One region of the Agathobacter rectalis ATCC 33656 genome, then DNA from elsewhere that is predicted to be linked to it. Evidence: predicted binding sites of a transcription regulator. Region 1 holds the regulator's gene; the other holds the start of a gene.
The links. The regulator Rex, encoded in region 1, represses fermentation and respiration genes when NADH is low (regulators of the CRP and FNR family bind a similar motif). The targets are predictions, from matches to a motif close to ATTGTTAANTANTTAACAAT.
Positions count from the first base shown of each region.

Region 2: the regulator Rex is predicted to act here: its motif matches at 12,090-12,109, upstream of EUBREC_RS10510 (L-lactate dehydrogenase).

Region 1 covers NC_012781.1:1,854,698-1,870,256, reverse strand. Annotated here, with positions in the region: gene queA (tRNA preQ1(34) S-adenosylmethionine ribosyltransferase-isomerase QueA) at 1-602, shown strand, start outside; gene EUBREC_RS08940 (PilZ domain-containing protein) at 696-1,037, shown strand; gene aroA (3-phosphoshikimate 1-carboxyvinyltransferase) at 1,027-2,310, shown strand; gene EUBREC_RS08930 (prephenate dehydrogenase/arogenate dehydrogenase family protein) at 2,441-3,538, opposite strand; gene EUBREC_RS08925 (elongation factor G) at 3,794-5,884, shown strand; gene EUBREC_RS08920 (InlB B-repeat-containing protein) at 5,874-7,169, shown strand; gene EUBREC_RS08915 (hypothetical protein) at 7,171-7,386, opposite strand; gene EUBREC_RS08910 (hypothetical protein) at 7,361-7,702, opposite strand; gene EUBREC_RS17715 (hypothetical protein) at 7,790-7,933, shown strand; gene EUBREC_RS08905 (hypothetical protein) at 7,973-8,224, opposite strand; gene EUBREC_RS08900 (2-isopropylmalate synthase) at 8,373-9,755, shown strand; gene EUBREC_RS08895 (GntR family transcriptional regulator) at 9,772-10,431, shown strand; gene EUBREC_RS08890 (NADP-dependent isocitrate dehydrogenase) at 10,445-11,653, shown strand; gene EUBREC_RS08885 (redox-sensing transcriptional repressor Rex) at 11,826-12,464, shown strand; gene EUBREC_RS08880 (hypothetical protein) at 12,477-13,118, shown strand; gene EUBREC_RS08875 (NAD(P)H-hydrate dehydratase) at 13,121-14,623, shown strand; gene alr (alanine racemase) at 14,613-15,559, shown strand, end outside.
Region 2 covers NC_012781.1:2,189,163-2,204,721, reverse strand. Annotated here, with positions in the region: gene pknB (Stk1 family PASTA domain-containing Ser/Thr kinase) at 1-1,428, shown strand, start outside; gene rsgA (ribosome small subunit-dependent GTPase A) at 1,913-2,821, shown strand; gene rpe (ribulose-phosphate 3-epimerase) at 2,850-3,500, shown strand; gene EUBREC_RS10535 (thiamine diphosphokinase) at 3,577-4,221, shown strand; gene EUBREC_RS10530 (GGDEF domain-containing protein) at 4,331-7,651, shown strand; gene EUBREC_RS10525 (GNAT family N-acetyltransferase) at 7,638-8,864, shown strand; gene EUBREC_RS10520 (DegV family protein) at 8,864-9,784, shown strand; gene EUBREC_RS10515 (2-isopropylmalate synthase) at 9,953-11,947, shown strand; gene EUBREC_RS10510 (L-lactate dehydrogenase) at 12,283-13,254, shown strand; gene EUBREC_RS10505 (DUF3737 family protein) at 13,429-14,280, shown strand; gene EUBREC_RS10500 (MalY/PatB family protein) at 14,284-15,432, shown strand.

The DNA of each region.
Region 1 (15,559 bases):
ATATCACACATCAGCTAAAGGACAAGAACCGCTACCAGACAGTATATGCAAAGTATGATGGCTCGGCCGCTGCGCCTACTGCAGGACTGCATTTCACAAAGGAACTTTTACAGCAGGTAAAAGATAAGGGCGTAGATATTGCAGAGGTGACTTTACATGTGGGGCTTGGCACGTTTAGACCGGTAAAGGTGGATAATGTGCTTGATCACCATATGCATTCTGAGTTTTACATGGTGTCACAGGAGGCTGCAGACAAGATTAATAATGCAAAGAAAAATGGCGGCAGAATAATATCTGTCGGCACTACAAGCACCCGTACCTTAGAGGCAGCATCCGATGAAAACGGCATGCTAAAAGAGTGCAGCGGATGGACGGATATCTTTATTTATCCGGGATACAGCTTTAAGGTGATTGACTGTCTGATTACCAATTTCCATCTGCCGCAGTCTACACTTGTCATGCTTGTGTCAGCATTAGCAGGCAGAGAGCATGTCCTCAATGCATACAAAGAGGCTGTAGAGGAAAGATACAGGTTTTTCAGCTTTGGTGATGCGATGTTTATAACGAACGATATGCATATGGACGATGAGGCAGCTGAATAAATTTTACTTGTAAAAATCAGTCATATATACTAATATGTTGTTTGAGGGTAATTTGTTCCCTTAGTCAATAATATAATAGATGGGGTAAAGTGAATGGAAGAAAAGAGAAGACATAAAAGACTTGACATTGATGTATCGGTACAGTTAGAGCGGCTGGATGAGGACGGAGTGACAACACTTAAGTATTGTCATGTGGATGTCACAGATATTTCCAGAAGCGGTATAGGATTTAATGCAAAGGTACCTCTTGATATACATACATATTATGACACCAAGATCCAAATTTGGACCAAGGAGGTTGTGGATGCGGTTGTCGAGATTGTACGAAGAACAGACAGTGAAGAAGGAGTATATCACTATGGTGCTGTGTTTATCGGTATGACAGACACTGATGCACTCAAGATTGATATTTATCAGATTTTCAATGATTTATAAAGTAAAAAAAGTAAATCATCCACATGATATAGTAACCAGTGTACCTGGCTCAAAGAGTATCACAAACAGGGCCCTTTTAATCGCTGCACTCGCAAGCGGGCGCAGCGTTTTAAAAGGGTGTCTTTTTAGTGATGATTCGAGACATTTTATAGATGCACTGATTCGTCTTGGATTTCCGGTTTTGGTGGATGAGGATAAAAGAGAAATAACAATAACAGGCTTTGGAGGCAGGATACCAAAGAATGAAGCTGAGATAGATGTGGGAAGTGCAGGTACCGCTGCACGTTTTCTTACAGCTTTTCTTGGACTGTCAAAGGGCAGATACCATATAGTGTCTTCTGAGCAGATGAAGAAGCGTCCTATGAAGGATCTGCTTGTATCGCTTGAAAAGCTGGGTGCCCATATTGAGTATGATGAGAACGAATATCATTTTCCTTTTACCATCGGAAATACAGGGGAGTATGCTGATACTGTTGATATAAACGTAGACAAGAGCAGCCAGTTTTTGAGTGCCCTTCTTATCTCGGCGATAGTGATGGAAAAGAACTTTACGATTAATGTCACAGGAACGCATGGTATGGCATATGTTGAGATGACGCGTCTTATGATGAAGCAGTTTGGGCTTGATGTGATGCAGGATAAAAAGAATAACAGCTTTATTATCCCTAAGAAAGCGGCGTATGAAAGCTTAGACTATGATATAGAGCCGGATGTGTCGGCTGCATGCTATTTTTATGCAATGAGCCCGCTTTTACATGTTAAGTCAAAGGTGATGGGGGTGCACCAAAACAGCTTGCAGGGAGATGTGGCATTTCTTGATGTGCTTGCGGATATGGGCTGCACAATTTCCGACGAGGCAGACGGCATAGTGTGTATGCCACCAAAGAATGCTCATATACATGGCGGAAGCTGGGATTTGTCAACATTCTCAGATCAGGCGCTGACTCTTGCTGCGATTGCACCGTTTGCAAAGGAGCCTGTAGGGATAGAAGGCATTTCGCATATCCGTCTGCAGGAGTGTGACAGGATAAACGCCATCGAGGAAAACCTGGCGGAATTAGGTGTGAGGGTTGAAGAAACTGAAAATGGCTTAAGGATTTATCCGGCAGAGTGTATTAAGCCTTGTAAAATTAAAACGTATGACGATCATCGCGTAGCCATGTCTTTTACTTTGCCGGGGCTTAAGGCAGAGGGTGTTGAGATAATAGACCCTTATTGCTGCCGCAAGACTTTTGAGAATTTCTATGAGGTACTTGAGGAGAGCGTATATTAATAAAGTGTTATTGGTTTTTTGCTTATTTGTAAACAGTGCTGCATTGGACGGTATAAAAAGAGCCGTAAAACGAATCAAATTCGTTTTACGGCTCTTTGTTTTTGGTATTAAAACCATATAACAGGATAAATCATCTGCGGTGAATAGTATAGTTTCTTTCTTTAAGTACGCTGATAGCCGATTCAAGAGCATCTTCGTCATAGAACTCTATGCGCAGTACACCCTCCTCAAACTCACGGTTGTTTATGATGCCGATATTCTTGATGTTGATGCCGTTGAAGGCTAAAAGGCTTGCAAGCACTGCAATACCGCCTGCCTCATCGGCAATATCGACAAATATCTCGTGGAAATCCTTGCGGATTTTGGCACCGGGCAGTGTGAGTGAATCCCTGTAATTCTTTGAATCCTGGAAATAATCAATCATCTTTTGAGAACTGCCATCTGCAATTATTTCGCGAAGCTTATGGAAATTGGCTTCATACTGGTCCATGAGTGAGAGTAGCTGTGTTTTGTTGGACTCACATATGTTTTCCCACATGACAGGGGAGCTTGCAGCGATACGTGTCACATCGCGGAAGCCTCCGGCAGCGATAGTTTTCATGGTCTCTTTTTCGGAATCAATATGCTCAATCAGATTGACAAGAGAGTATGCAATCATATGTGGCAGGTGGCTGATGGCTGCGGTAGCATGATCGTGCTCCCTATAGTCTAAAATGAGAGCTATCGAGCCCAGTGAAAGTACAAACTGTTTGAAATCATTCTGATTTTCTTCAGTAGTTGCAGCAGTAGGAGTGATAATATAGTAGGCGTTCTCCAAAAGCTGCTTGTCTGAATTGAGTATGCCCGTTTTTTCAGAGCCGGTCATAGGATGACCGCCGATGAAATTGCGCTCAAGACCAAGCTCTATGACCTTTTCATGAATCTGGGTTTTGGTGCTGCCTACATCTGTGATGATACAGTCATCCTTTATGATATCCTTAAGCTGTGTGAGGTATTCGATATTTTTGTTTACCGGTGCACACAGAAAGATTACGTCGCAGTCTTTAAAAGAGTTAAGCTCTAAAAGCTCATTATTATCTATCAGGCCAAGCCCAAAGGCATCCTCTATGGTCTGTTGATGCCCGGCTGTTGCGATAATTGAGACCTTTGGATTATTTTCTTTCATTTTTCTGGCTATCGAGCCGCCAATCAGACCGAGCCCTATAAAGCCAACTTTATCAAAATGCATTTATGTGTATCTCCTAATTCTTTATTGTAACTATTCGGAATCACCACACGCACATTCTCAAAATCGCACTATAGTGGTTCGAAATATTTACAATATATTATATCCAATTTAACACTATAAAGCAATAAATTATTGGCAAATTTATTCCAATATAACAATAAAAAATAATCGTCAGATTGCATAAAAGTGTTGTAAATTATATAAAATATTAGTACAATGTTTACATACTATAATAATGTCAGGGAGGTACTTGAAATGAATGTTTACACTACTGAGAAGATTCGAAACGTCGTGCTTTTAGGCCATAGCGGCTGTGGCAAGACATCACTCGTGGAAGCTATGGCATATCTGGCAGGACAGACTACCAGAATGGGCACTGTAGCGGATGGCAGCACTATCAGCGATTTTGACAAAGAAGAGATAAAGCGTCAGTTCTCTATACATACATCGGTTGTACCGATTGAGTGGGATAATGTCAAAATAAATATTCTCGATACTCCTGGTTTTTTTGATTTTGTGGGAGAGGTTGAAGAAGCTGTATCGGCTGCAGATGCTGCAATCATCGTGGTTTCAGGCAAGGCAGGCATACAGACAGGCACAAAAAGAGCATGGGAGATATGCGAGAAATACAAGCTGCCGAGGATGATTTTCGTGACGGACATGGATATCGACAATGCAAGCTTCAAGGATGTGGTGCTAAAGCTGCAGGAGCTTTACGGCAAGAAAATAGCTCCATTCCATCTGCCAATCAGAGAGAATGAGAAGTTTGTGGGCTATGTCAATGTCATTCAGCAGAGGGCAAAGAGATGGAATGAAAGCGGAGGCGTGGATAAGTTTGATGTGCCTGAGTACTCAAAGGAGAACCTGGGAATATGTCGTGAGGCTTTAGTTGAAGCTGTAGCTGAGACAAGTGAGGAGTTCATGGACAGATATTTCGGCGGAGAGGAGTTTTCTGATGATGAAATCAGGGCTGCGCTTCGTGCAAACGTGCTTGAGGGCTCTATTGTACCGGTGCTCATGGGCTCAAATATTCTCGCAAGGGGCATGTATACACTTATGGCTGATATTGTGAAATACCTGCCAAGTCCTGAGAAGAGAAGCTGTACCGGTATTAACACCAAGACAAATGAGGTGTATAATGCTGATTATGATTTTGCAAAATCAAAGAGCGCTTATGTGTTCAAGTCTATAGTTGACCCGTACATCGGTAAATATTCACTGATCAAGGTTAATTCAGGCGTACTAAAGACAGATGATGTACTTTACAATTATCACAGGGACTGCGATGAAAAAATCGGTAAGCTCTATGTGATGAGAGGCAGTAAGGTGGAGGAAGTGAAGGAGCTTCATGCAGGTGATATCGGAGCGCTTGCAAAGCTTACAAAGACTCTTACGACAGATTCGCTTTCCACCAGAAATATGCCGGTTACATATCTTAGAACAAGCATATCAAAGCCGTATGTGGCAATGCGCTACAAGGCAAAGAAAAAGGGCGATGAGGACAAGATTTCCCAGTCTTTACAGAAACTGTTAATGGAGGATCTGACATTAAACAGTGTAAATGACAGTGAAAATGGACAGACTGTACTATATGGTATCGGTGATATGCAGCTTGAGGTAGTGGCAAGTGAGCTTCTTGAAAAGTACAAGGTGGAGATAGAGCTTATGCGTCCAAAGGTAGCCTTTAAGGAGACTATCAGGAAAAAATCTGACGTAGAGTATAAGTACAAGAAGCAGTCGGGCGGACACGGACAGTACGGACATGTCAAGATGACCTTTGAGCCGTCAGGTGATATGGATACGCCATATGTATTTGAGCAGACGGTCGTAGGAGGAGCTGTACCGAAGAACTTCTTCCCGGCTGTTGAAAAGGGTATTGCAGAGTCCGTGAAAAAGGGACCTCTTGCAGCCTATCCTGTGACGGGGATAAAGGCTGTACTGTATGACGGCTCTTATCATCCGGTTGATTCATCTGAGATGGCCTTTAAGGTGGCAACACAGCAGGCATTTAAAAAGGGCATTATGGAGGCAAAGCCTGTGCTTCTTGAGCCAATTGCCACTCTTAAGGTAGTGGTGCCTGAGGGCTATACAGGTGATGTGATGGGTGAGCTTAACAAGAGACGTGCGCGGGTGATGGGCATGAACCCGACAGACAATGGATATCAGGAGATAGTTGCGGATATTCCTTATCTGGAGCTTTATGGATACAATGCCACACTTCGCTCAATGACGAGCGGAAGCGGCACATTCTCATATGAGTTTGCCAGATATGAGCAGGCACCGGATGATGTGGCTGCAAAACAGATAGAAGAAAGGGCAAGCAAGCTTGTTGAAGTTGAAGAGTAGAATAGCATTAATTATATTACTTACATTGATTTTTACCAATACTCATGTGTTTGCATCGGAGATAAAAGAGGCAGAAGCTGCCTCTTTTGCTTCCGGGCCATCACTAAATACACTGGTTGACAATATGTCAGAAAGTGATGGTGTTTCATATATTTACTATAATCTGGGTGGTGCGGCAAACAATATCAATAATTATGGATACATCACGCCAAAGCAGAAATTCATGGGACTAAGAGAACCGCACAAATACGGTTATAAATTTGATGGCTGGTATCTGGATGAGCATTTTTCAAAAAAGGCGGATGTTCTGACATACGAAAAAGCAAATGGATATGTGGTATATGCCAAATGGGTCAGGACGATTAACAATGAATACAGCGTAGAGCATTACAATTACAGGAGTAATAAAAAAGCGCATACACTGGCGCTTAAGGATTGCGATTACGATTTTATAGATGAAATAGATATTCCGGGCATGCCGGAGACGAAGGAAAATGATTTTCTCAATAATTATATTTTCAGTGAGGCACAGTGTCCTCAGGGAATTTGTATCACGGATGAATACGTGCTTATCACAAGCTATTCTGATGACAAGGGCTCACTCGGGGAGCTTATGGTATTTGACAGGGAGGACGGAGAGTACCTTGTGACACTTGGCATGGATGCAAACAGTCACCTGGGAGGAATTGCCTTTGACGGGGAAAATGTATGGGTGTGCAATTCCTACGACACAACTGTGGAGCGCATCTCGTATGATTTTATCTCTCTAATGGCCACTGCGAATTCCAAGCAGGTCATCGATGCGACAGGTGTGGTAGATGTGTTTGATGTGGGAAACAAGCCGTCATGCATCACATTCTATGGAGGCAGGCTGTGGATAGCCACTCATAATATCCTTTTTAAGTCAAAGATGGTAGCATATTATTATGACAAAAAGGACGACAGGCTCACAAGCCTGAGCACATATACGATACCTGCCAGAGTGCAGGGCGTTACATTTGATGCCTCAGGAAAGGTATATCTGAGTACCTCCTATGGCAGGAATGAGTCATCGTATATCAAGTGCTACAAATCACTCATAGCTCTGTCGTCAAGGCCAAACAGCCCCGACATCACAATAGAGATGCCGCCGGGCTCAGAGGAGCTTGACAGTGTGGATAAAAGCTTGTATGTCATTTTTGAATCTGCGGGAGAGAAGTACCTTGAGGGTACGGATGGCAAGGGAAACTCGCCTGCACCGATAGACAAGATACTTCGCATAAATACAGATTCATTTAAAAATTAAACTATAGCATTTTTAAAAGCTTTTCAACCTGCCTGCGGTTTTTCTCAGGCAGGTTTTTGCTTAGCTCAGTGCACATGGAATAGACCTCTTCTTTGGTAAATTCTATGCCGTTACGCTTTGCCTCCTTAATACTTTCCATGAGAAACGGCATGGCACTTGTTGTGTCCTTTGGTTTTTCCTTTTGTGCAAAATTATTTAAAAATTCCTGCTTTGTCATAAATCTCCCTATTGTCCAAAACTGAAAAAATATTTAATAGATTGTCTATCGTATCCTGTTCGCTTTTGCTGCAGTATTTCTTTAAGGCATTGAGCATGGAAAGCCTTCTGTCTGCCATACTTTCTGTCTCTGCAACAGACAGTGCAGGTGCACAATCTATCATTCTCATTGAATTCATAAGTGATATGTAGTGAACCATAAGAGTCATTTGCTTTTGTGAGTCATGCGGCATATATGGAATTATGGTTTTAAGCATCTGAAGCTCCCTTGTCTGGGTTATTTCATCGAATGGTGTAAACAGGCTGTTCTCGTCCATAAAAATCCTTTAAAATATATTTCTATATAATATGTCACCTGATTCACATTATGCATGTTTACAGCATATATTATTAAAAAAAGATATATGCTTATCATAGATGGTCACGACGTATACGAGATAGATGAAGAATGCATCAAAAAGCACAGAGTGAAGGGCGAATGTAAAGTCCTTGAAAAGCTCAAAGAAAAAGAGCAGCGCAGGCAAAAAAAGAATACTGAAAAATCGTAAAAAGCTGCGGGCCGAAAAGACCCGCAGTAAAAATGTAAATCAGCAGCCGCAGCCACATCCGCATCCGTTATTGCTGCTTCCACAGCCAAAGCCACCACAGCAGAAAAGTAAGATGATAGCCCAGATACAGCTGTTATTGCCGCTTCCACAGTCGTTTCCTCCGAAGAAAGAGCCTCCGTTACCATTTCCACAACAGCAGCACAGTAACAGGATAATCCATAAAATCGAAGAACATCCGCATCCGTTATCTGTATTGCTGCATGAACAGTTTGTTGCTGCTAAATCACTCATAAGTGACCTCCAATAAAATTTATTTACACTCTAGGTTATGATAGACATAACAAAGTGTTACACTAAGATTTAAATTTTTTTATTGACACAAAAAGTATAATTGTATACAATTATTCAAAAGATAAAACTAAGCACAGGAGATGTGAAGATGAGAGAAGTTTTGATGAACGAAAAAACAAATTTACTGCAGCTTGAAGAGCATTTTTATCAGCTCGTGGATGTAGATGAGCCGAATACTTTTAGAAATCTCTTTCCTTATTCAGAAGTTCCTAAGATAGCATTCAATGACAGAATAGTGCCGCACAATATGCCGGAGGACATTTGGATTACAGATACTACATTCAGAGATGGCCAGCAGTCGAGAGCACCGTACACGACGGAGCAGATTGTTACCATTTATGATTATTTACATAAGCTTGGTGGCCCTAAGGGAATAATCAGACAGAGCGAGTTTTTCCTCTACAGCAAAAAGGACAGGGACGCTGTTTACAAGTGTCTCGAGAGAGGATATAAGTTCCCGGAGGTTACATCGTGGATTCGTGCCAGCAAAAAGGACTTTGAGCTTGTAAAGGATATAGGACTCAAGGAAACCGGTATACTGGTAAGCTGTTCGGATTATCATATTTTCTATAAGATGAAGATGACCAGACGAGAGGTAATGAATATGTATCTGTCAGTCATCAGGGAGTGTCTTGAGACAGGAATAAGCCCTAGGTGCCATCTGGAGGATATCACACGTTCTGATATATATGGTTTTGTTATTCCGTTCTGTGTTGAGCTTATGAAGCTGCAGGAGGAGTACAAGATTCCGATTAAGGTGCGTGCCTGTGATACAATGGGATATGGAGTAAACTTCCCGGGAGCAGTTATACCTCGAAGCGTTCCTGGTATCATATACGGACTTAACACACATGCAGGTGTGCCTTCATCACAGATTGAGTGGCATGGACACAATGACTTTTACAAGGCAGTAAACAATTCGACTACGGCATGGCTCTACGGAGCAAGCGGTGTCAACTGTTCACTGTTTGGTATCGGAGAGAGAACCGGAAACACACCACTTGAGGCTATGGTATTTGAGTATGCACAGCTTAAAGGCACACTCGATGGAATGGATACAACGGTTATCACAGAGTTGTCAGAGTACTTTGAGAAGGAGCTTGGATATGTGCAGCCGAGCCGTACACCTTTTGTCGGCAGAAACTTCAATGTGACGAGAGCCGGAATCCATGCTGACGGACTTCTCAAAAATGAGGAAATTTACAACATATTCGATACAGGTAAATTCTTAAACAGACCACCTCTTGTAGCAGTGTCCAATACATCAGGACTTGCAGGAATAGCGCTGTGGATAAACACCTACTACCGCCTGCCGGATGACAGAAAAGTAGATAAGAACTCAAAGCTTGTGACCATGATAAAGGAATGGGTAGATGAGCAGTACGACGAGGGCCGTGTGACTACCATCACAGATAATGAGCTTGTAGTTCAAATTACTGATTGCTGTAAAAAGCTTAATATAGTATTATAGTGAGGTAGATTATTACATGTCACATGATAATTACAGCCTGAGTGCCAGAGTATACAATCATATCAGGGATGGTATACTTGCAGGAACATTTGCAAAGGGCGATGAGCTTAAGGAAAAGAATATCGGTGATGAGCTTGGAGTGAGCAGGACGCCCGTGAGGGAGGCACTGCGTCAGCTTGAGCTTGAGGGACTTGTGTCTATCATCCCCAATAAGGGAGCATTCGTGGAGGGTGTTTCCACGGACGATATCAGGGATATATACGAGATAAGGGCTCTGCTTGAGGGACTTTGTGCCAGATGGGCTGCAACGAGGATATCGGACGAGCTCATGGCGGCCATGGAGGAGAATATTTATCTCACGGAGTTTCACGAGAAAAAGGGCAATGCAAAGAAGCTTCTTGAGCTGGACAATAGGTTTCATGAGCTGCTGTATGAGGCCGGCGGAAGCAAGGAGCTTATGAGGGTATTAAAGGACTATCATGAGTATGTCGGCAGAGTGAGAAAGGTGACACTCGGCGAGACAAAAAGAGCCAAAAACTCCACTCACGAGCATAAACAGATATGCGAGGCAATTAAGAATCATGACGCACTGCTGGCAGAAAAATGCGCCAGAGAGCATATAAACAATTCAAAGAAAAATATGGAACACCTTGGTTGGGAGAACCTTATTAAGTAAAGGAGATTTAAGAATGAGCAAGATTACGATGACAACACCCCTTGTAGAGATGGACGGAGACGAGATGACCAGAATCCTCTGGCAGATGATAAAGGATGAGCTTTTAATACCTTTTATAGATTTGAAGACAGAGTATTATGATCTGGGCTTAGAGGAGCGAAATCGTACAGATGATCAGGTGACCGTTGAATCAGCAAAGGCAACCATGAAATACGGTGTCGCAGTAAAATGTGCGACAATCACACCAAACGCAGCCAGAATGACAGAGTACAATTTAAAGGAGATGTGGAAGAGCCCTAACGGCACAATAAGAGCCATGCTTGACGGAACAGTGTTCAGAGCACCAATCGTTGTAAAGGGTATAGAGCCAAACGTAAAGACATGGGTTAAACCAATTACAATCGCTCGTCATGCATATGGTGATGTGTACAAGGCAACAGAGATGAAGGTGGCTGGTCCCGGAAAGGCTGAGCTTGTATTTACAGCAGAAGATGGAACCGAGACAAGAGAGCTAATCCATGAGTTTAAGGGAGCGGGAGTTATTCAGGGACAGCATAACCTGGATGATTCAATCGAGAGCTTTGCACATAGCTGCTTTAAGTATGCACTTGATACAAAGCAGGATTTATGGTTTGCCACAAAGGATACAATCTCAAAGAAATATGACCACACCTTCAAGGATATCTTCCAGGAAATCTTTGATGCACAGTATAAGGAAGCTTTTGAGAAGGCTGGAATTACATATTTCTACACACTTATTGATGATGCTGTTGCCAGAGTAATGAAATCTGAGGGTGGATTTATCTGGGCATGCAAGAACTACGACGGAGATGTAATGAGTGATATGATCTCATCTGCATTCGGCTCACTTGCCATGATGACATCAGTGCTTGTATCCCCTCACGGATACTATGAGTATGAGGCAGCACATGGAACAGTTCAGAGACACTATTACAAGCATTTAAAGGGTGAGGAGACATCAACAAACTCTGTAGCTACTATTTTTGCATGGACAGGAGCACTCAGAAAAAGAGGAGAGCTTGACAAGCTTCCGGCACTTTCTGAGTTTGCAGACAAGCTTGAGGCAGCTTGCATAAAGACTATTGAGAGCGGAAAGATGACAAAGGATCTCGCACTCATCACAACAATTGAAAATCCTACTGTTTTAAACAGCGAAGGCTTCATCAAGGCAATCAGAGAGGAGCTTGAGAAGACAATTTAATCTGAAATTTGGTTTTTAGCCTTAGAAGTAAGATATAACCCGGGGATAATTATGAATTTTTTGAATGTTAAATTCTTAACACATTGACAGATGACCTTCAAAAAATTATAATTAATCTTGGGTTTTTGTCTTTAAAAGAGAAATGATATCCTGATGATTGGAGGAATAAGACTTGAGTAAAGAAATATCACAGGCGGTTATCAGAAGGCTGCCACGATACTATAGATATCTCGGAGAGCTTTTGGATGAGGGAGTGGAGCGTATTTCATCAAACGATCTGAGTCACAGAATGAAAGTGACAGCTTCACAAATCAGACAGGATCTCAATAATTTCGGAGGCTTTGGACAGCAGGGATACGGATACAATGTTCAGTTTCTCTACGAGGAAATCGGAAAGATAATGGGACTTAACACAGAGCATAGAATAATTATCATCGGTGCAGGCAATCTGGGCCAGGCACTCGCCAATTATGTAAAGTTTGAAAAGCTTGGCTTTGTCATAACAGCACTTTTTGACGTAAATCCTGAGCTTTCAGGAAAGAGTGTGCGAGGTATTCCAATCCTTATGCTAAGTGAGCTGGATGAGTATTGCAGAACACACAGGGTGGATATTGCGGCGCTCACCATGCCAAAGTCAAAGGCTGACTCTATTGCGTCAAAGCTTGTGGATTTAGGAATAAGGGCTATATGGAATTTTGCACATGTTGATCTTGAAATTCCAAATAAAGATGTGGTTGTGGAGAGTGTTCATCTGTCTGACAGCCTTATGCAGCTCAGCTATAATATTGTTAAAAACTCCAAAAATAAATAGAGGGTGAGTCTTATGAATGATAAAAAAGATTTTGAGGCTGCATTAAAAGGAAAAAAGGTGCCTTTACTGGTTTTAGACCAGAAGTGGCACAGACTTTTTGCCATTCATGGTAAGACTGACGAAATATCAGCCACGGAAAAAGAACTGGATGAGCTGTTAAAGCTGCAGGGAAAGTACAACAATGAGCTTAAGAATTTAAAAAAGCTTAAGTCGAAAATTATGTCTAATATTGTTGCCAACATGGGAGATGACGGCGATGAAAATCGTGATAAGGATAAGCAGCTTATAGATGAGATAAATGAGAAAGCTGACAACATTGAGGGAGAGCTTATTGAAATCCAGAAGAATATAAAAGCTGTAAATGACAGGCTGATGCTTTTGTCGATGGATTACTTCAGTGAAAAAATCGAGAAAAATAAACTGGAATCAAAAGAAATTGACGACTGGATTGCAAATATAAGAGTTGAACTTAAGAAAAATGTAATCAGAAAACAGAACAGAGATATTAACAACAGGGAGATTTATTCGTATCTTCATGATATTTTTGGCGCTGAGGTTTTAGATCTTTTTGATATTGAATATGACGATCCTATGGTTTTCAATGCCAATAATGCAAATACTGATAATGCAAACAATGAGAATAAGGGGAATTGATATTGGAATATATTGTTACAGGTAATGAAATGAAGCTTCTGGACGATACAACATCACAGGTCTTTTTGGTTCCTTCGGTGGTGCTGATGGAGCAGGCTGCGGCCGGTGTTGTCCGGGAGCTTGTTGCATGTTTTGATAAATCAAAGGAGTTTGCCGTGATATGTGGCAGAGGCAATAATGCAGGAGACGGTATCGCGATAGCAAGACTTTTAAATCAGGCCGGATACAGATGCATGGTGTACTATGCTTTTGGCACAGATGAGGCAGGAAGCGAGCTCTTTGAGCTGCAGAAAAATATATACGCAAGGTATGGCTTTAAGGTAGTCTCTGATATTGAGTGTGTGTGTAAAAGTGACGTAATAATAGATGCATTGTTTGGCACAGGGCTTAAGCGAGCCATAGAAGGCTCTTTAGCAGATGTGATTTCATCCGTTAACAAGACAGATGCTTACAGGGTGGCGGTCGACGTGCCGTCGGGAGTGGATTCTGATAAAGGACATGTGATGGGATGCACTTTTAAAGCAGATTTCACATATACTTTTTCTTATAAGAAGACAGGCCTTCTCCTGTGGCCGGGCTGTGATTATTGCGGTCTGGTTAAGGTGGTGCCTATAGGCATAGATGACCACAGCTTTTGTGGTAATCTGCCATCAGTAAGGGCTCTTGATGAGTCTGATTTAAAGAAACTTGATAACAGACCGGCACACTCCAACAAGGGAACTTTCGGAAAACTGTTAGTTATAGCAGGAAGCCGCGATATGGCCGGTGCGGCGGTGCTTTCGGCAAAGGCTGCATACAAAAGCGGAGCAGGGCTTGTGAAAATTATAACGCCGGAGTGCAACCGCTCAATAATCCAATGTGCTTTGCCGGAAGCACTGCTTTGTACTGATATCGCGTCAGCTAAAGCGCTTGAGACAGAGCTTGAGTGGGCAGATGCAGTGGTGATAGGTCCAGGTCTTTCAAAGTCTGATAATGCCAAAATGTTAGTTGAAACAGTACTAAAAACAGCAGAGATACCTCTTGTGATTGATGCGGATGCGCTTAATATCATATCAGACAACATGACTTTACTTAATGAGCATAAAATGCCTGTCATCGTGACTCCGCACCTGGGCGAGATGTCCAGACTTATGAAAAAGAGCATTGCTGATATACAGGAGGATATCATCGGTGTGGCAGGAGAGTTTGCATGCTTGTACAATGTGACTTGTGTGCTTAAGGATTTTCGTACGATTATCGCAGCGGCTGATGGCGAAAAGTTTATCAATCTGTCCGGCAACTGCGGTATGGCAACAGCCGGAAGCGGAGATGTGCTAAGCGGTATCGTGGGAGGTCTTCTGGTACAGTGGCGTGACACCAAAAAGGCCGCGGCATACGGTGCATTTATTCATGGACTTGCCGGTGATATGGTATTTGACAATACCGGCTCTTATGGTATGATAGCAAGTGATATTATTGATGGATTAGATAAAGTTTGGATTAAGGTGGAAAAAAATGGCAATTAACAGAATCAGAGCAGATATAGATCTGGATGCAATTTTATATAATATGGAGTCGATGCATAATAAGCTAAAGCCGGGGACAATGATGGCAGCAGTCGTAAAGGCTGATGGCTACGGTCACGGTGCTGAGGCTGTTTCAGAGGTACTGGAGCCGCTTCCGTATCTGTGGGGCTATGCTGTTGCTACAAGCAACGAGGCAATGGAGCTTATTGCGGCAGGCAGGAAAAAGCCGATACTTATTTTAGGACTCAGCTTCCCGGAGCAGTTTGAGGAGATAGTGGACAACGATGTGCGCCCGGCGGTATGTACATATGAGACAGCTAAGGAGCTATCGCGTATCGCTGTCGCTAAGAATAAAACCTGTAAGATACATATCAAGATAGATACCGGTATGTGCCGTATAGGCTTTCAGGTGACAGAGGAAAGTGCAGATATTATTGCACAGATTGCTAAGCTGCCGAATATTATGATAGAGGGAATATTCACTCACTTTGCAAGGGCAGATGAGCTGTCAAAGGAGCCTGCCTTTGAGCAGTTTGATCTTTTTAAGAGGATGATAGCTCTTGTTGAGGCAAGAGGAGTCGAGATCCCGATTAAGCACTGCTCAAACAGTGCGGGAATAGTAGAAATCCCTGAGTGCAATATGGATATGGTAAGAGCAGGCATCACACTCTATGGTCTGTGGCCGTCAGAGGAGGTAGACAAGAGTAAAATCTCCCTAAAGCCTGTTATGTCGCTGCACAGCAGGGTTGCTTATGTAAAGGAGCTTGAGCCGGGCAGGCATATAAGCTACGGCGGCACATTTACGGTAGAGCATCCTATGAGGATAGCAACTGTCCCGGTGGGATATGGTGATGGATATTCAAGAGGACTTTCAAACAAGGGCTGGGTTCTCATAAAAGGAAAAAAAGCACCTATATGCGGCAGAGTCTGCATGGA
Region 2 (15,559 bases), 330 kb from region 1:
AAAATCATCTTAAAGTGTACACAAAAGACACCGGACCGCAGATACCAGACTATTGAGGAGCTTCTCACAGACATAAGGCGCTCTCTTGCGCATCCTGATGAGGATTTCGTCACAATAGCACCACTCGTTGACGGTGGCAAGACCAAGGTTATAAGCCCGGAGGAGCTTGACAAGATAAAAGAGGGCAGAGGTGTCGCAGAGGACTTAAACGATGATGATACCGATGCAGATAATGGTGATGAGTATGCTGACGATGAAGACGATGATGATGAATATGATGAGTCACTCTTAGACGACGATGATGACGACGAAGACGAAGACGATGATGATGACGGCAAGCTTTTAAATCCAAAGATGGATAAAGCAATCACAATCATGGGTATAGTAACAGCTGTAATCATTGTAATAGTTATCATATATCTTGCACTTTCAGTGGCAGGAGTGTTTAAGTTTGGCGGCAAAAAGAACTCAGAGTCACAGCAGACAGAGTCACAGACACAGACCGAGTCTGAATCAGAGTCAGAGACACAGACTGAGACAGAGGGCCAGATGATTGACATCAGAGGCATGTCAGTGGAGGATGCTCAGAAGGCAGTAGACCGCTTAAAGCTTGACCTCACAGTATTTGCATTTGAGACAAAGCAGTCAGATGAAAAGGACGGCACAATCCTTGAGCAGGATGTCAAGGCCGGAGATACAGTAAAGCGTGGTTCACAGATTAATGTAGTTATCGCAGGAAAAGGTGATAGTACATCAGAGATGGTCAAGATACCAAGTGTAATCGGAAAGACCAAGAGCTCAGCAAAGAGCACACTCGAGTCAGCAGGCTTTAGTGTCACCTTCGAGTATGGAGATTACAATGACAGTGTAGCAGCAGATGTAGTAACAGCACAGTCACCATCAGCAAAGAAACAGGCCGCAAAGGGCAGCACAGTAACAGTCACCCTCTCACCGGGCCAGAAGCCAATCACCGTGCCAAACGTAGTAGGCGCCTCACAGTCACATGCAGAAAGCGCCCTCGCAGGAGCAGGGCTCAAGTACACCTATGCCGACTCCCAGTACAGCGACACAGTACCCGCCGGCAACGTAATCAGCCAGACCAAATCCGGTGAAACCGTAGCCGCGGGCACCACAATCACACTTACACTCAGTAAGGGTAAGCAGGAGATATCGACTAACGTAAGTAAAGGAATTAGTTATAGTGGAGAGGGAACTGTAGTAAAAGCAGAGTATAAGCTTGTAGGTAAAAGTGGAACTGTATACGATAAGGGTTCATATGAAAATACGTCATCATTTACAGTTTCCGGAACAATGAAAGAAGCTACAGGAAGTATTGTGGTTACTTGGACAGTTCAGACAGGGGAAACAGATGAAGCAGGAAATCCTGCAACTGTCACACTTGATCCAGTAACGTATAGCGTGCCATAAGCATAAGAGACGCTAAATAATTATTATAAACCGGAATAGCTAAAAAGAGGTAGATATTGCCATTGCGTGGGGTACAAGGAAAACGAGCAGTAGCGTAGCTACGTCAAGTTTTCCACATAGCAATAGTATTTGTATACACACTCTATAGCAACCACCGGATAGCACCCACAAAGTGGGTGCTATCCGCACCCCACTACCGCATCAACCCGCGGACGAAAACCTGAACTCGCGGAGAGAAACTAAGGAAGCGGGGCAGGCATGTGTTCCGAGGAAAAAATATGAAATGCCCCGGGGTGTCATAAACCTACCGAGGAAAGAACAGGGCAGAGCAAGCCATAGCCTGTCCGTAGGAGAGCCCGGGGCTGGCTTCATATTTTTTTAGAGGAATATATGCCTGCCACCGCCACCCACACAACCTCAAAGCGCGGCATGCACCCCGCCGAAAGCGTGACTCCTGCAAATACAAAAGCACACAAGGAAAACCATGACAGGAAAAATTATTAAAGGAATTGCCGGCTTCTACTACGTCTACGTAGAAGAAACCAAAGAAGCAAAAGAAACTGCCACAGGCGGCACTCTCTACGAGTGCAAAGCAAAAGGCACCTTCAGAAAACAAAAGATAAAGCCACTGGTAGGCGATACAGTCGATATAGCAGTCCTCGACGAGGAAAAGCACATAGGCAATGTCGAGCGTATACTGCCACGGAAAAACGAACTTATCAGGCCGGCTGTGTCCAATATAGACATGGCCCTGGTTATTTTTGCATCCGCAAAGCCGGATCCCAATTTCAACCTGCTTGATAGGTTTTTGTGTATGATGGAGTACCAGCATGTGCCGGTCACCATATGCTTCAACAAAAAGGATCTAATCACGCCCCAAAAGCAGCAGGAGCTTAAAAGCATATACGAGCCGGCAGGCTACAGAGTGATGTTTACCAGCACGAAAACCGGCGAGGGTATAGATGAGATAAAGCACGTTTTAGAGGGAAGGACAACCACGGTTGCAGGCCCCTCAGGTGTTGGCAAGTCATCTATCATCAACTGTCTGCAGGATGATGTGCAGATGGAGACAGGGCACATAAGTGAGAAAATAGAGCGCGGAAAGCACACGACCAGACATTCTGAGATTATTCCGATAAAGGATGGCACGTATATCATGGATACACCGGGCTTTAGCTCGATGGATGTGCCGGGCTTTGAAAAGGAGGATCTGTGGACCTGTTATCCGGAGTTTGTAGAATATGAGCCGTATTGCAGGTTTCAGGGCTGCAGTCATATAAATGAGCCGGACTGCGGTGTCAAGGAGGCTCTTTCAGAAGGGAAAATATCGCAGGTGCGGTATGATAACTATAAGCTTCTGTATGAGGAGCTGAAAAACAGACAAAAGTATTAATTTAAAGCATAATCAAACGGAGGAAAACATGAACTGTTTATCACCATCAATTTTATCAGCGGATTATTCAATACTCGGAGAGCAGCTTAAGCAGCTTGATGAGGCCGGAGCACAATATGTACATATAGATGTTATGGACGGCAGCTTCGTTCCAAGCATATCAATAGGACTGCCGGTCATAAAGACAATCAGAAAGTGCACAGAGCGCATGTTTGATGTGCATCTGATGATAGATGAGCCGGTCAGATACATAGATGATTTTGCGGCGGCAGGCGCTGACATCATCACAGTCCATGCGGAGGCATGCAAGCATCTTGACAGAACAATCGAGGCAATAAAGGAAAAGGGCATACTGGCAGGTGTAGCATTAAATCCGGCTACTCCGCTTTCTGCTATAGAGTATGTGCTCCCTAAGGTGGATATGGTGCTTATCATGACGGTAAATCCGGGCTTTGGAGGACAAAAGCTTATTCCGTACACTGTAGACAAGGTGCGCGACCTAAAGGCGCTTCTTGAGAAAACCGCAAACAAGGCTGATATAGAGGTGGACGGTGGTGTCAATCTGGAGAATGTTGAGACACTGCTTGCGGCAGGAGCCAATATCATTGTTGCGGGAAGTGCGGTGTTTAGCGGAGATATAGAAGAAAATGTAAAGGGTTTTCTGAATATCATGATGTAACAGATGCAGGTTAAAACGGAAATGCTTCCGGGGCTTAAGCAAATGTGGATATGTTATTAAGGAGAGGGTGGATAAAATGCGGTATTTGATTGTATGTGGTGGAAAAATAGATAAGGAATTTGGCTTAAACGAGATAAAGACTGACGGAATAGATGCTATCATTGCGGCTGACAGCGGAATGGATTTTCTGTACGAAAACGGTGTCACACCTGATATAATTGTAGGTGATTTCGATTCGACTACGACAAATGCATTGGAGTATTTTGAGAGAAAGGGACAGACTGAGATACGCAGGCTCAATCCCATAAAGGATGATACCGATACAGAGTATGCCATAAGACTGGCAATAAGCGAGGGAGCACGAAGCATAGTGCTGCTTGGAGCAACAGGCAGCAGAATAGACCATGTGCTTGGAAATATTTCACTTTTGGGAATAGGCCTGGAAAGTGGAACTGATATCAGCATTATCGATACAAACAACCGCATAAGGATGGCAGATAAGCCGGTAACCATTGAAAAATCAGCACAGTATGGCAGGTTTGTATCTCTTATAGCACTGACAGACGACAATGAGGTAAGCCTTAAGGGCTTTAAGTATCCTGTTACTGATTATTCCTTTGACAGGTTTACATCGCTTGGCATATCCAATGAAATAGTCGATGATCATGCACTGATTGATATCCATAGAGGAAAATTTATCATTATTGAGTCAAAAGATTGACTTTTTAGGAGTTTTGGTCTACTATGGTTTTAGGATTATTTCGGAAAAGCCTGATTACAGGAGGATTGATATACACTGTGTCGGCTTTGGAACATGATGGGGTAATTAGATGATAGAGAAGTATTATAGCGGGGTAATCGAGCAGATTTACAATCGCATAGGAAAAGAGACTCGAAATATCGTAATGGCGAATTATAGCAATGATTTTTCGATTGAAAATCTTGAGGTTATAAGACGTTATCAAAGCAATGAGGATAACGTCTTTTTTGCATACAGTGAGTTCTCTTACAATACGCTGGTCGGAGCTTATGAGCCATTTTTGGACATCATATGCAATATGCACAGGCGCTTTATAGGCGGAAGCTTTGATGATTTCCAGAAGGAGTGCGGTGTGTACTATCTGCACAGACAGGTGTTAAACAGCTATTATGAGACAGGTGAGTGCTTCAGAGAGGAGACAGTGCTGTTAAATGAGGTGGCATATGAGCAGAGACGCATGACGATGGCCATAGCTGACATGCTCAAGAAGCTTTCTGAGGTGAAGCCTTTGATGATTGTGATAAACAGATTCCAGATGGCGTCTAAGAGTTCAATTGAGACCATCAAGTATCTGATTGACAATCCATGCGCCAATATCGGTATCGTGTTAGGTGTCAATGCCATAGTCAAGGGTACTGACAGTACTGTTGAGGTGTGGGATCGTATAGTTGAGTCGCTTGAGGACAGGAGCGCCATATACTATATAGGCAGTGCCGGACCGCTTAAAAATAACGTAAAAACTACAAATGATGATGAGCTGTATATCACTATGAACTTTGAGCAGAGCATCCAGGAAGCATCAAATATCATGGAGTTTCTGGATTTTGAGCAGGCAAGGAGAGGCTGCCGCATTATAGAGCATAAGCTTAAGTTTGAGGATGCATGGATTGATGAGAAAAGCCTGCGCCGCTTTTATATGGTCTATGCAAGGACGTCTGTTTTACTTGGAGAGATGTCCAAAGCGATTGAGCTCACGAATGAATACAAGGCGCTGATACCGGAAAATGACAGTGAGCATTATCTTTCGCTGTATTATTTCATGAAGGGCACCTGCTATATGTATCAGGGCAAGCTTGAGAAGGCCGGAAACAGTGCAAAGAGTGCCTATGACTATGCAGTTTTGGCAGAGGATGACACACTGATATTTAAGGCAGAGCTTTTGTCAGTCATGATAAAGATGTCAGGCTGGTACAATATATTCTTCTGTGTACAGGATATACCTGTCAGTGATGAAATTATAGAAAAGCTCATAAAGCACGGCTACAGGAATCATTTGGCACATATATATATTTACGCATACGACAATAGCCGGGATGTGGTGAAGCAGTCCTTTTATGATGAATCATTACTAAAGCATTTTACGAAGGGGCTTGAGCTTGCGAAGGAGATAGGAAATGAGCAGCTTGTGTATGATGCATATCAGAAGACTATTATGCTTGCCAGCACAAGCGGTCTCAATGAGATAGCCTTTTTATATGTTATCCGTACATACGAGTTCATGAAGGGGCACGGCAATATATATGTTGCGAGAGTGCTTACGTCTATAGGCTACAATTTAAGTGCCATGGGTAAAAATGAGCTGGTTGACAATTATTACAATGCTGCAATCAATATGTTATATTACCTGAAGATGCCGGAGGATATAGCTGAGGTGTATTATAACAAGTCTCTTAACTATATCATGCAGGGCAATTATAAGGAGGCTGTCCATGCACTTTTAGTTGCCATGAAGACTATTATAAAGCTTCATCTAAACAGCTTAAGAGTGTGCAACACGAGTAAGGTATATGCGCTTCTTGCGCTTGCATCTATATTTTCGGGTGACAGATTCAGCTGTGAGCGTTATCTGCTCAGCTGCAAGCAGTTTCTTAATTATGTCATCTACAGAGTAATTGACACCACAAGAACTGAGGCAGTCCATGACTATTCCAGATGCGATGATGAGATGTTCCTTTACTCCTTTGCATCAGCCATGCTCTTGTGGCACGATGGTGAAAAGGAAGAAGCCTTTTTACGTTTTGAGGATGCGGAGAGATATCTCGTTAATGCGGAGGGAAACGAATTTTTTGCATATTCGATATACAGGGAAAGCAGGATGAAGCTGTTTGAGCTGCTCGGCAAAAATGAGCTTATAGAGCATGAGAGAATACTTTTAGAGGCACACAATAAAAGGATGCATGAAATAGCAGAGGCAGCTCCGCTTGACATGTTAAAAAATATCAACCTAGAGTCACTGAGTGATGGCCATATCAATGAGCGGCAGATTAATATGCTTGTAAAGCAGCATGGGCTCGAAAAGGATTATCAGGGCTCAAAGCGTCAGATGGAGTTTATTTCCATATGGCAGACCATTATCGATGTCAATGACCAGAAGAAGGACACCATGATTGAAAATGCCATGAGCAATTTCATCAATCATTTCAGTCTTGACTGTGCGCTGATCATAGATCTGCACGCGAAGGAGCCGCAGGTGCTTTATAATGATACGGGCTGTGATATGACAGATGAGGTTATAAAGGGTATATGTGATATCATGATAGACTATCCGGAGGGCATTGCCACATCAAAGATTGCAGAGGGCTTCTACGAGTATGAAAATGTCATCTCGTACTTCGGCGTGGATGATGTATGCTCATTTGTCGCAGTGCCTTTTATCAAGAATGATGCACTTTCAAGTGTACTCATAGCATATGTGCGCATGAAGGACAACTGGCATGGCTCAATCGAGCGATACATGCTCAATGAGGATGATCTGAGCATTTTCAAGCTGTTGTTCAGAGAGCTTGAGTATTCCATTGCCCGTATTGAGGCCAATGAGAAGGCCAATGAGATGAACAAGAGGCTGAAGCAGGCAGCTATCACTGACATGCTTACCGGTATCTATAACAGAGCAGGTATGTATCAGGAGATTGAAAAGCTTGAAAAGCGCATAAGTGTTACATCCGGTGGCATGGATGTGGGTCTTATGTTTATTGACCTGGACAATTTCAAGCATTATAATGATACATATGGTCATGATGTGGGAGATCTGATACTTAAGGAGATGGCCTTTGTGTTCAAGGAAGTTGCTAAGGACAGAGGCTTTGTGAGCAGATATGGCGGTGATGAGTTTATCATAGTTATTGAGTCCTGTGCCAGATACGAGCTTGAGAATATTGCGAAGGACATCTATGCGAGGATTGCAGAGGCTGATGGCTTCAGAAGCCAGATAAAGAAATACCTGAATCATGATGTAGAGTTTAATGAGGAGAAGAATATCACTTGTTCTATTGGTATTTCATATGAGAGAAATGTCACCAGTGAGAGTCAGATTACGGAGCTGATTAAGAAGGCGGACGATCTGATGTATACAGTAAAGACAGGCGAGAAAGGACACTATGCATTCTTTTAAATCAGATGAATTTAAGATAAGAGTATTGACAAAGGACGATGCGGAGGAATACAATGCACTGCTTCGTTATGCTTTTCAGGTGACGGAGGCAGATCTTGCCGAGACCGGTTGGAAGGATGATGAAATCAAGCAGTCGAAGTTTCCGGTGCTTGAGAGAGCTGATGTGCTTGGCTGCTTCAATATCATAGACAAAAAAGAGGAGCTTGTGGCTCAGTTTGCGGTATATCCGCTCGATATGAATATATATGGTGAGCGCTACGAGGTAGGCTTTGTCACAAGTGTGTGCACGTATCCTGAGTACACAGGCCATGGTCTCATGAAGAAGCTTATGAGAAAGAGTCTTACGAGGATGCGCGATAGCAACAAGTCGTTTGCCCTTTTGTATCCATACTCCATACCTCTTTACAGAGGGCTTGGCTGGGAGATTATCTCAAACAAGATGACATATGTGATAAAGGACAGACAGATTCCTACAAAGCTTAAGGAGCCGGGCTATGTGCGCCGTGTGCAGTGGGATGACGAGCAGTTTAAAAAGCTTCATACTCACTTTGCCGCGAAGACTCACGGCTGTCTGTACAGAAACAATCTGGCTTGGGAGGAGTACTTCCGCTGGGATGAGGACGATACGATGGTCGCCATCTACTATAACGAGGATGATGAACCGTGTGGCTATATGGTGTATCTTATCAGCTCCGATGTCATGCACATCAAGGAGCTCATCTACTTAAACCGTGAGGCGCAGCTTGGTCTGTGGGAGTACATTCATGCGCACGATTCCATGATTGATGAGGTCAGAGGCAACAACTATTACAGCGAGCCCATCGCTTTTGAGCTCGATGACAGTGATATAAAGGAGACAATAAGACCATACGCCATGGGCAGAATCATCGACGTGGCGCAGTTTATATCACAGTATAACTGTGACCCGGATGGCCCGGGCGGCTGCTTTAGCTTTGAGATAGCAGATGACCTTCTTCCGTGGAACAATGGCACATTTGTCATTGATTTTGAGAAGGGGCACTGTGCTCTCACCGACAAAAATCCACAGTATCACCTAAGCATATCTATTGGCACGTTTACCACACTGCTTTTAGGCTACAAGAGTGCTGAGAAGCTTTTGCAGATGGGCAAAATACAGACTACGTACGATGCTGTTGCAAAGCTTGACGATATTTTATATCATGAGATACCATATGTATCTGACTACATATAATGATAAAAGGTCAAAAGGTAAAGGAAAATAATATGTCAAATTATGTGATTAGCTGCTGTTCAACAGCAGATCTTACCAGGGAGCATATGCTCGAGAGAAATATTAAGTACGCATGCTTTCACTATGAGCTTGACGGTAAAGAGTATATGGATGATTTAGGACAGTCCATGCCATTGCCGGATTTCTACAAGGCAATGGAGGCAGGTGCCATGACAAAGACCTCGCAGATCAATCAGGAGGAGTACATGGAGTACTTCAGACAGTTTCTGGATGAGGGATATGATGTGCTTCACTGTGCACTAAGCTCCGGCATATCAGGTACAGTCAACTCAGCAAGGCTTGCAAAGGAGGCTTTGGAAGAGGAATACCCTGACAGAAAGATATATGTGATTGATTCGCTGGCAGCATCGTCTGGCTTTGGTCTTTTGATGGATAAGCTTGCTGACCTTAGGGATAGTGGCATGGATATTGATACACTGGCTAATTGGACCATGGAGCACAGACTTGAGGTGAATCACTGGTTCTTCTCATCAGACCTTACATTTTTTATCAGGGGAGGCCGTATCTCAAAGACCGCGGGCTTCGTGGGAAATGTGCTGAATATCTGCCCTTTCATGAATGTGAGCAATGAGGGAAAGCTTATTGTGCGTGAGAAAATCCGCACCAAAAAGAAGGCGATAAAGGAGATGCTTGTGAAGATGCAGGCGCTCTGCAAGGACGGTGCCGATTATTCAGATAAGGTATACATATCAAATTCCGCATGCTATGAGGATGCTAGAGCCGTAGCTGATCTGATAGAGGCTGCTTTTCCTAAGATGAAGGGCAAGGTAGAGATAAATGATATCGGTACGACTATAGGAAGCCACACCGGTCCCGGAACAGTTGCATTGTTTTTCTGGGGCAATAAGAGAGAGGATTAGTCAGATATTTTGACCAGAATATCTGATTAGAATAATCAAAATCAATAAAGTTGATTATATTTTTATAAAAAATTAAATTACATCAACCAAAGTGATTAAATATAATCATTCCAATAACTGCGCTTATGTGTTACAATTATATCAGTTCAAACGAAAAGAGGTTTTAAGATGAAAGGATATGAAAAATACGAGCGCAGTTATTTTCTGCCTCCTGAATGCACTTATGACTGGGTTAAGAAGGATTATATAGATAAAGCACCACTGTGGTGTTCGGTTGATTTACGTGATGGCAACCAGGCTCTTATAGAGCCGATGAGCCTTGAGGAGAAGCTTGACTTCTTTAAGATGCTTGTAGATATAGGCTTTAAGGAAATCGAGGTAGGTTTCCCGGCAGCCTCTGAGACAGAGTTCAATTTTACAAGAGCTCTTATTGAGAGGGATATGATTCCGGATGATGTCACTATACATGTGCTGACACAGGCCAGAGAGCATATCATCAAGAAGACCTTCAAGGCACTTGAGGGAGCACCGAGAGCGGTTGTACATCTGTACAATTCCACATCTGTTGCACAGCGTGAGCAGGTGTTTAAGAAGTCAAAGGAAGAGATAAAGCAGCTTGCGGTTGACGGCGCCATCTTACTCAGAGACCTTGCGGCTGCGACTGACGGTAATTTCCGCTTCCAGTATTCACCGGAGAGCTTTTCGGGCACTGAGGTGGATTATGCGGTTGATGTGTGCAACGCAGTGCTTGATGTATGGCAGCCAAAGGCTGATAACAAGGCCATTATCAATATCCCTACCACAGTAGAGAATGCTATGCCACATGTTTTTGCCACACAGATAGAGTATATCGACAAGCATCTTAAGTACAGAGACGGAGTAGTGCTGTGCTTACATCCTCATAATGACAGAGGCTGCGGTGTTGCCACATCAGAGCTTGGCGTGCTTGCAGGAGCTGAGGAGATAGAGGGTACACTGTTTGGAAACGGTGAGAGAACAGGAAATGTCGATATCGTGACACTTGCTATGAATCTCTACTCACACGGAGTGGATCCGCAGCTTGATTTTTCAAATCTGCCTGAGATCAGGGAGAAGTATGAGACATATACCAGAATGAAGGTAGGCGAGAGACAGCCATATGCGGGAGACCTCGTATTCTCTGCATTTTCAGGCTCTCATCAGGATGCTATTTCAAAGGGCATGGCATGGAGAGAGGAAAAGAAGCTTGATAAGTGGACAGTTCCATATCTGCCTATAGATCCAAAGGATGTCGGCAGGACATACGAGGCTGATGTTATCCGTATCAACAGCCAGTCAGGAAAGGGCGGAGTGGCTTATATCCTTAAGCAGAGCTTCGGTATCAATGTGCCACAGCAGATGAGAGAGCAGGTCGGATACATGGTCAAGCAGGTATCTGACGAGGAGCACAAGGAGCTTTCACCTGATTGGGTACACAGCATCTTTACAGACAATTATGTGGATTTCCATCCATATTTTACTATACCGGAGTGCCACTTTAAGCAGGTGAACGGTATTTTCGCAGAGGCAGTTATTTTGCACAATGACAGCACCAGAAAGGTAGATGCCAACGGAAACGGCCGTCTCGATGCAGTCAGCAATATAATAAAGCAGTATTTTGACATCAGCTTTGAGCTTACCGTATACGAGGAGCATGCGCTTTCACACGGCTCTTCATCAAAGGCTATGGCATACGTGGGTATCACAGTTGACGGCAAGATGTTCTGGGGCGCAGGTGTGGATGAGGATATCATCAAGGCATCAATCGGAGCTCTTGTTGTTGCGGTAAACCATTACCTTGCCACAAAGGCTGACAGCCATGTGAAGGATGAGCGTTATATCGCCATGCTTAACTTCATCCAGGCCAACTACAAGACGGTATCGCTTGCAGATATGGCTGCACAGTTCAATCTGACAGAGCCTTATATCTCAAAGTACATAAAGGAGAAGTCAGGCAAGACCTTCGGAGAGCTGGTCACCAATGCCAAGATGAAAAAGGCACGCACACTGCTTAGAAACAGCATTACAACTGTTGAGAATATCGCAATCGAGGCAGGATATCAGAATGTGGAGCATTTTAACAGACAGTTCAAGAAACTGTATGGAATGACACCGCTTGAGTACAGAAATTCAAGCACAAAATAAGCGGATACAGCATTTTAATATAACCGGATCAATATGCCAAATGACAATTCATTCAGCTGTATTGGTCCGGTTTGCTTTTTAGTACTGCACTTTTTATGTAAAAATCTGCATTAAAATTGTATAAAAATGGGAACAATGGGCTATTGATTGTATTTTATCAAGTAATTTGTTGTTTTTACAACGGATTATATGTACAATGCGGGTATAATATAAATAAAAGATAATTATTCAGAACTACTGATAACAAAGCAGATATTGAGAATTTGTGTTTGGGATGAATAGTTATAATAAAAAGCAACTATTTGAATTATAGTTTAAGAAAGAGAGGAACGTACATGAGCAATAAAACTAGCGCAGTTGTTAAGACAAACCCAAGAAAGGCTGTCATGATCGGATGTGGATTCGTTGGTTCGGCATCAGTTTTTGCACTTATGCAGAGCGGTCTTTTTTCTGAGATAGTTCTCATTGACGCTGATAAGGACAAGGCTGAGGGAGAGGCGATGGATATAAGCCACGGTATTCCTTTTGCCAGACCTATGAAGATATATGCAGGTGGTTATGATGATGTGGCAGATGCTGCTATCATTGTTGTTTCTGCAGGTGCAGGCCAAAAGCCGGGCGAGACAAGACTTGATCTGGTAAATAAAAATGTTGCAATCTTCAAGAGCATCATTCCGGAGATTGCAAAGAGAAATTTCGGTGGAATCTTACTTATCGTTGCAAATCCTGTAGATATTTTAACACAGGTGGCACAGAAGCTTTCAGGACTTCCTGAGGAGCGTGTCATCGGTTCAGGTACCGTGCTTGACAGTGCAAGACTTAAGTACGCGCTTGGAGAGCATCTTGAGGTGGACAGCCGAAGCGTACATGCATTTATAGTAGGTGAGCATGGAGACAGTGAGGTGGTTGCATGGTCATCAGCCAATGTTTCCGGAGTGGAGCTTCACAAGATGTGCGAGATGAGAGGTCACTACAAGCACAAGGAGAATACAGAGGAAATCGCTGCAAACGTAAAGAACAGTGCTTACGAGATAATCAACCGAAAGCATGCGACATATTATGGTATCGCTATGTCGGTCAGACGTATCTGCGAGGTAATCATGCGTGATGAGAAGTCTATTCTTCCTGTTTCACACATGATGCACGGACAGTACGGCATCGACGGTGTGGTTCTCTCAATGCCTGCAATCGTTGGAGCAAACGGAGTGGAGAGCGATATCCCGATCGAGTTAAACGGTGAGGAAGCTTTAAAGCTCAAGGAGTCTGCTGATGCACTTAAGAGCATACTTGACGGGCTTGAGCTGTAAATATCAGGCTCTTAATATTAATTTTGTAATATTAAACTTATATAAAATACTATAAATTCAGTAGGGTTTGGGGTATAATGATAACTGTCGGGATGCATATATTATGTGCTCGGCGGTTATTTGATTTTATGGCAGATAATTATTTAGAATTACCGGGAAAAAGGAGTATATATAATGAGCGAAAGAAAACAAATCCATCAGGAGTTTCTGACAGGCGAAAGAGCCCTGTTTGCAAGCAACGACCTGGATATATATGATACAATTTTTGATGACGGAGAGTCACCTCTTAAGGAGAGCCATGGCATTAGCCTGACAGGCTGTTTTTTTAGATGGAAATATCCGCTATGGTACTGTAGTGACATAGCTGTAAAGGACTGTACATGGTTTGACATGGCGCGTGCGGGTGTCTGGTATACAGACAATATCTCTGTCACTGATTCAATAGTTGAGGCACCTAAGAACTTCAGGCGATGCAATAACCTAAAGCTTAAAAATGTGACATTTCCAAATGCCCAGGAGACCCTCTGGAGCTGTGATCATGTCGATATCGAGAATGTTTCGGCAAAGGGAGATTATTTTGGCATGAATACAAATAATCTTATCATGAAGAATTTCCAGCTGGTCGGCAACTATTCGTTTGACGGCTCAAGAAATGTAGAGGTGCACGATTCAAAGCTTATCTCAAAGGATGCCTTCTGGAATACGGAAAATGTCACAGTCTATGATTCATTTATTACAGGTGAATACCTTGGCTGGAACGCAAAGAATCTGACACTTATAAACTGCACAATCGAAAGCTTGCAGGGGCTTTGCTACATCGACAACCTCGTTATGAAAAACTGTAAGCTCATAAACACTACATTGGCATTTGAGTATTCTTCGGTAGATGCAGAGATTTGCAGTAAAGTGGATAGTGTTTTAAATCCGACAAGCGGAGTGATAAGGGCAAAAGAGATTGGCACACTGACTATCGAAAGGGACAGAGTTGACCCATCAAAGACTAAGATAATATGTGAGGGAAAATAATCTATGTATGATTTTGACACCGTTGTAGACAGAAGAAATACAGGCTCACTAAAGTGGGATGTGGCAGAAAATGAGCTCCCGATGTGGGTAGCAGATATGGATTTTAAGACAGCTCCACAGATAATAGAGGCAATATCAGAGCGTGTTTCTCACGGAGTGTTTGGCTATTCCATCATTCCGGATGAGTGGAATGATGCGTATATTTCGTGGTGGGACAGACGCCATGGGCTTAAAATCGAAAGAGACAGCCTGATTTTTTGCACAGGGGTCGTACCGGCCATATCATCTACAGTTCGAAAGCTCACAACACCCGGTGAAAATGTGCTTATCATGACGCCGGTATACAATATATTTTTTAATTCCATATTTAATAACGGCGTAAATGTGCAGGAAAGCCCGCTTGGATACGAAAACGGCAGATATTTTGTGGACTATGACAGGTTGGAGCATGACCTTTCCAATCCACAGACCTCGCTTATGATATTTTGCAACCCTCACAATCCGTGCGGTATCATCTGGACAAAGGATGAGCTTGCGAAAATAGGTGCACTCTGCAGGAAGTACAATGTGACGGTCATATCAGACGAGATACACTGCGACATCACAGCACCGGGAAAATCATACGTGCCGTTTGCGGCAGCATCGGAGGACTGCGCCGATATAAGCATCACCTGTATTGCACCGACCAAGTGCTTTAATATGGCTGGCTTACAGACTGCGGCAGTGATGGTGCCAAATAAATTTTTGCGTCACAAGGTATGGCGCGCATTAAATACAGACGAGGTGGCGGAGCCAAACGCATTTGCCATCACTGCAGCAGTTGCAGCGTTCACAAAGGGTGAGCCGTGGCTTGAGGAGCTCAGAAAATATCTCTGGGAAAACCGCAAAACAGTCTGTGACTTCGTGGCAGAAAACCTGCCGCAGATACACATAGTGGATGCCGATGCGACATACCTCATGTGGCTTGACTGCAGTGCACTCACAGATGATTCTGTGGCATTTACGCAGATGATTCGCGAAAAAACAGGACTTTATCTGTCGGAGGGAGCTGAGTTTGGAGGCAATGGACGCTACTTTGTGAGATTGAATATCGCATGCCCCGGGGCAGTGCTTATGGAAGGTCTGGAAAGGTTAAAAAGAGCTCTCGTTTAAGCTGAATATGTACATTTTTTAAAATAAATAAGACCGGTGATCGGCCGGTCTTATTTGATATAATTAAACATTTATGGCATACAAGATTTAGAAATATATCATGCATACGTTTGTTTTCTGATTCGAT